One region of the uncultured Romboutsia sp. genome, then DNA from elsewhere that is predicted to be linked to it. Evidence: a T-box and tRNA genes for the amino acid it is inferred to sense, from the RefSeq annotation. Region 1 holds a T-box; the other holds one or more tRNA genes.
The links. The T-box of region 1 lies ahead of metG (methionine--tRNA ligase). A T-box ahead of a tRNA ligase gene usually reads a tRNA of that ligase, here a tRNA-Met.
Positions count from the first base shown of each region.

Region 2: it encodes a tRNA-Met, which carries the amino acid that the T-box ahead of metG (methionine--tRNA ligase) is inferred to sense. The anticodon was not compared.

Region 1 covers NZ_CATXCO010000009.1:8,275-11,497, forward strand. The annotation lists gene Q5F54_RS01660 (nicotinate phosphoribosyltransferase) at 1-362, opposite strand, end outside; gene Q5F54_RS01665 (nucleoside recognition domain-containing protein) at 490-1,065, shown strand; gene Q5F54_RS01670 (spore maturation protein) at 1,065-1,586, shown strand; T-box leader at 1,736-2,013, shown strand; gene metG (methionine--tRNA ligase) at 2,046-3,223, shown strand, end outside.
Region 2 covers NZ_CATXCO010000043.1:8,083-11,305, reverse strand. The annotation lists gene Q5F54_RS04885 (phosphoenolpyruvate carboxykinase (ATP)) at 114-1,643, shown strand; tRNA gene Q5F54_RS04880 (tRNA-Met) at 1,963-2,038, shown strand; gene Q5F54_RS04875 (nitroreductase family protein) at 2,245-2,754, shown strand; gene Q5F54_RS04870 (Crp/Fnr family transcriptional regulator) at 2,765-3,223, shown strand, end outside.

The sequences.
Region 1 (3,223 bases):
ATAAGTTGTGCTTGATATAAAGGCGCTTTCACAGTAAGTATAGGTTCGTTAGGGAACATTATTGTTCCTTCTTCAACTGCATATATATCCCCTGTAAATTTAAAATCCTTTAAAAATGTTAAGAATTTATCAGAAAATAGGTTTAAACTTTTTAAATAAGCTAAATCATCTTCTGAAAAATGAATGTTATTTATATACTCCACAAATTGTTCTATACCACAAACGATAGTATATCCGCCATTACACGCATTTTTTCTAAAGAACATATCAAAGATAACCATATCCTCATGAATGTTTTTTTCAAAATATCCGTTTAACATTGTAAGCTGATATAAGTCCGTAAGAAGTGTTAAATTTCTCATTGTATCTCTCCTTAATGTTAAAAAATTATAAAAAACCCCATAATTATACTAAAACATAATATAGTAGAAGTTTCAAGTATAAAGTAGAACACAAGCTTCATAAAATTATTAAGAAGGGGGGATTTCAATGGGAAAAATCTGGTTTTACATGATTTCTATAGGAATAGTAGGAAGTATAATAACTAATAACTTAGGGGAATTAAATAAAGTTATATTAAATGAAGCTTCAAGAGGTGTAGAGTTTGCAATAAGTTTAGCTGGAGTAATGGCTCTTTGGATGGGAATAATGAATATAGCTAAAGATTCAGGATTAATAGATAAGATAGGAAAAAAGCTAAATCCTATAATGAGAAGATTATTTCCGTCGATACCTAAGGGGCACAAGGCAATGTCTTACATGGTTATGAATATGGCACTTAATATGGTTGGGGCAGGTAATGGTGCAACAGCATTTGGACTCAAAGCAATGGAAGAATTACAGACTCTAAATAATAAAAAAGATACAGCTACTAATGATATGATTATGTTTTTAGTTATAAATATATCTTCAATTCAGATAATACCATTTACAATGCTTAAAATTAGGTTAGATATGGGAGCTCAAACTCCAAGTGATATTATACTTACAACATTATTTGCTACAACAATGTCTACTATAATAGCCGTGATATCTTGTAAGCTTTTGCAAGGGAGGAATAGATAATGGAGTTATTTTCTAATATATTAGTACCACTTATAATACTTTACATAGTTATTTACGGAAAGTCTAAAAACATAGATATATATGATAGTTTTGTAAAAGGCGCAGTTGATGGATTAAAATCAGCATGGTCAATAACGCCGTACATAATAGGAATATTTTTAGCTATAGGAGTATTTAAAACAGGTGGGGGTATAGAAGCTCTTGAATTTATATTTAAGCCTATAGCGAATCTAATGAGTATACCAAAGGAATTAATAGGATTGATTATAGTTAAGCCATTATCTGGTAGTGGTGCTTTGGGTATGTATACTGAGCTTGCACAACGAGTGGGAGTGGATACTATTATTGAAAGAATGGGGGCTACGATAGTTGGTGCATCTGAAACAATATTTTATACTATGGCAATTTATTACGGTAGCTTAAAAATAAAAAATACTAGGCACACATTAACATGTGCTATGATAAGTCATATTGTAGGAGTTATAGCATCTGTATTTATATGCTATATAATGTTTGTGTAATGGAATTAGAGTATGATATAATTACATATTGAAATAGAAAAAACTATTTACATAGAATTTTAAATTTTTTATAATTAATTTTAAGATATTAAAAAATTAAGTTATAATAATATGTATAAAATATATTATTATAGTAAAATATACAAATGTACAAAGCTAAGAAGAGAAGAGTAAGTAATAACTTTTTCTACAGAGAGCTAGGATAGGTGAAAGCTAGCGTTAAAGGAATTATTGAAGATGGCCTCGGAGCTTTTTATCCGAATGATAGATTACCTATCTTTAAGATAAAACGATTGGACCCGTTATAGTCTGTTAAGATATCTAAATTATAGACATTATAAAAATTAATTTTAAAAGAAATTAATAATAAGCATATAATAAAATTTAGATAAATTAGGGTGGTACCGCGAATAATCTCGCCCCTATGCATGTTCATAGGAGGCGAGTTTTTTAATATTAATTTCTACATATGAGGAGGAAAAAACAATGACAAAACCAAGTTTTTATGTAACAACTCCTATATATTACCCAAGTGGTAACTTACATATAGGGCATACTTATACAACTGTTGCAGCAGATGCAATAGCAAGATTCAAGCGTTTCTGTGGATACGATGTAAAATTCTTAACAGGAACTGATGAGCACGGAGAAAAAATACAAAAGACTGCTAGAGAAAAAGGTATGACAGAAATAGAATACCTAGATGGAATGATAGCTGATATAAAGAAATTATGGAATACTATGGATATATCATATGATGATTTTATAAGAACTACTCAAGATAGACATAAAGTTATAATACAAAAAATATTCACTAAGTTATATGAGCAAGGTGATATATACAAAGGTTCATATGAAGGAAGATATTGTACTCCATGTGAAAGTTTCTGGACTGAATCTCAATTATTAGAAGGAAATAAATGTCCAGACTGCGGAAGAGATACATACATAGCTAAAGAAGAAGCTTATTTCTTTAAATTATCTAAATATGAAGATAGATTAAGAGAATTATTTGCTGATCCTAACTTCTGCTTCCCAGTATCAAGAAAGAACGAAATGGTTGCAAACTTCTTAGATAAAGGATTAGAAGATTTATGTGTAACTAGAACTACTTTCGACTGGGGTATAAAAGTACCATTTGACGAAAAACACGTTATATATGTTTGGGTAGATGCATTATGTAACTACATAACAGCTTTAGGATATATGAGTGAAAATGATGCTGATTATAAGAAATTCTGGCCAGCTAACGTTCATATAGTAGGTAAAGAAATAATGAGATTCCACACTATAATATGGCCTGCAATACTTATGGCATTAGGTGAAGAAGTGCCAACACAAGTATACGGACATGGTTGGATATTATTCGATAATGATAAGATGAGTAAATCAAAAGGAAATATAGTTTACCCTGAGCAAATGATAGAAAGATACGGAGTAGATGCATTAAAATATTTCTTATTAAGAGAATTTGCATTTGGACAAGATGGAAACTACACTCATAGAAACTTTGTAACAAGACTTAACTCAGACCTTGCTAATGACTTAGGAAACTTAGTAAGTAGAACTGTTTCTATGGTTGAAAAATACAATGATGGTATAATACCAATGGCAAATGTAGCTACTGCATTTGATGA
Region 2 (3,223 bases), on a different contig from region 1:
TAAATTCATACGTATACTATATTAAAACACGACATAGATTTAAATGCACATATATTTAATACGTACTTACTTATTCATAAATACGATATCTAAAATAGAGAGGGGAATATACAATGCATGAATTAAAAAATTTTAACGATCAATTATTTAAAAATGTAATATCAAATCCTACAGAACAAGAATTAAGAAACTTAGCAAAACCAATGGAAAAAACAACTGAATTTAACAGTGCAAGTTATGTAACTGAAGTTAGAAATAGAAGTGCTAAAAATACTTATATAGTTGATGAGATAGAAGTTGGTGTTGACCAAAAGGAAATAAGTCAAGAAGATGCAGATAAAATATTACAAAAAGTTCTTGAATATGTAAAAGATAAAGATGTAATAAGAGTAGATCGTCAAATGGGTATGGGAGATAAGTTTTCATATAATTGTAGATTATATATATCTAAAGAATACGCTAGAATAGCATATATGTGGAATAACACATTACAACCATCATCAAATCCTGAAAATCCAGATCTTTTAAGTATATATATCCCTGAATGGCCAGAAAGAATAATGATAGCTTATCCTGAAACAGGATTAACTTTAATATTAGGAAGTGACTATTTTGGTGAAGCTAAGAAATCTTTCTTAAGAATGGCTATGTATAAAGTTAAAGAAGAAGGAGGACTTGGATTCCATGCAGGAAGTAAATTACTAAGAGTTTATGATAAAAATCATGAATTAAAAGACGTTGGATTTATAATGTTTGGCCTTAGTGGAACAGGAAAAACAACTTTAACTATACATGACCATGGTTTAACTGGTGAAGAAAAATCTATCGTTAGACAAGATGATGTTATATTTATGGACGAAAATGGATATTGTGTAGGAACAGAAACTGGATTCTTTATAAAAACTGAAGGACTAAATCCAGAACAACAAGGTGTATTATATAAAGCAGCTACAACAGATAGAGCGATCCTTGAGAATGTAAAAGTTTATGATGATGGAAAAGTTGATTTTGATGATGTAAGCTTAACTTCGAATGGTAGAGGTATAATATTAAGAAGTGAAGTACCAAATACTGATGATACTATAGACTTAGAAAAAGCAAATAAAATAATATTTATAACTAGAAGAAATGATATAGTACCTCCAGTAGTTAAATTAAATCCAGATCAAGCTTTAGAAGCATTTATGTTAGGTGAATCTATAGAAACTTCAGCAGGAGATCCAACAAAAGCTGGTCAATCAAAAAGATGTGTCGGAACTAATCCATTTATAATGGGACCTGAAATAGAAGAGGGATTAAGACTTAAAGAAATACTACAAAACAATCCTGATATGGAATGTTATATATTAAATACAGGTAGTGTTGGCGCTAAAGGTGACTTTAAAGGTGAAAAATTAAGTATAAAAGTATCAACAACTATAATGAAAGAAATAGCAAGAGATACTATTAATTGGGTAGAAGATGAAGAATGGGGATATGAAGTGCCAGTACAAGTTAATGGTATAGATATAGAAAAATATAACCCAAGAAATTACTATACAGAAGAGGAATACAAGGTTTTAGCATCTAGATTAAAAGCTGAAAGAAAAGCTTGGTTAGCAAAATATGAATTAGCACAATCAACAAGATCAGAATCAAAATAGGCCATTACTGAAAATTTCGTCTCTTGGTTTTTATAACCAAGGGACATTTTGAGCAACGGATGTGACCGAAGCGGTAGCGAGTGTCATATCGTTGGCGACATGAGCGTAGCGAATTTTTTATATATTAAACTATATTTAATATAATTTTAAGTACTAAACAGTTTTTAGATAAGATATTATAATTAATGTATTCTGAAAATAAAACTAAATTAATATGAGTAGTTAAAATTATTAAAAAGAATATAAAAAATATGAATATTTTTAATGTAGTTGATATATAATATATTAAAGATAGTATTAAATATATTATATATTACATCGCGGAGTGGAGCAGTTGGCAGCTCGTTGGGCTCATAACCCAAAGGTCGCAGGTTCGAGTCCTGCCTCCGCAACCAATTACAAGCATATAACTCTTATATCTTTTGGTATAAGAGTTTTTTTATATTAAGAATAAAATTATAAATAAAAATACTTTAAATGTGATATATATTACACTTATAAAAATTAGCTAAACATATATTGGCAAAAAAATACAAAATTTGATAAAATGAAAATTGAATATGGTATTAACTATGCAAATGTATATAATTTGGAGGATGTTATGTTAGAAGCTATAAAAATAAGAAGATCAATAAGAGCTTATATAAATAAAAAAGTGGAAGAAGAAAAAATAGAAGAAATTCTAAGAGCAGCAATGCAAGCACCATCATCTAAAGGTGCATGTCCATGGGAATTTGTAGTTGTAGATGATAATGAAGTTTTAGAAAAATTATCAAAGTGTCAACATAGAGCAAGACATATAAAATATGCAAATATTTGTATAGTAGTATTAGGAAACAAAGATAAATTTATAAAACCTGGTAAGTGGATACAAGATTTAGGTGCAAGTACTCAAAATTTAATGTTAGAAGCAACTAATCAAGGTTTAGCATCTTGCTGGGTAGGAGTATTTCCAAAGAATAAAGTAGTTAACAAAGTAAGAGAAACTTTAAATTTACCTGAAAAGTTAGTGCCATATGCAATAGTACCTATAGGATATAGTGAAGAAGAAAATGTATTTATAGATAGATTTGATAAATCTAAAATACATAGAAATTTATATAAAAAGTAAAGGTGTACATATGAACAATATAGAGGTATTTAAGGATATAAAAGAAAGTAGTAAAATAGAGCTAAAAAAAATCCTTAAAGAAAGACAGCTTGCTAGAAAAGAAATATTATTTAATGAAAGAGATATAGTTGATAAAGTATATTTTTTAAAAACTGGAAAGATATCAATTTTTAAGATGAATGAAAATGGAGAAAGAAAAGTAATATTCATACTTAGAAATGGTGAAATGATAAATGAAGTAAGTTTTGATAAATCAAAAACTACTACAGTTTCTTGTGAAGCTTTTGAAAAGTCTATAATATTTGAATGTAGAGCAAAAGACTTTATTAAAGTTATGGAAGATGATTTTGCTTTAACTAAGAACATATTAGTTCATACTCAAAATACAAATAGAAGGTTATATAGACAGCTTAAAAACTCAATATCAATAAGGATTGACAAAAAGTTAGCAGCAAAGCTTTATAGAATT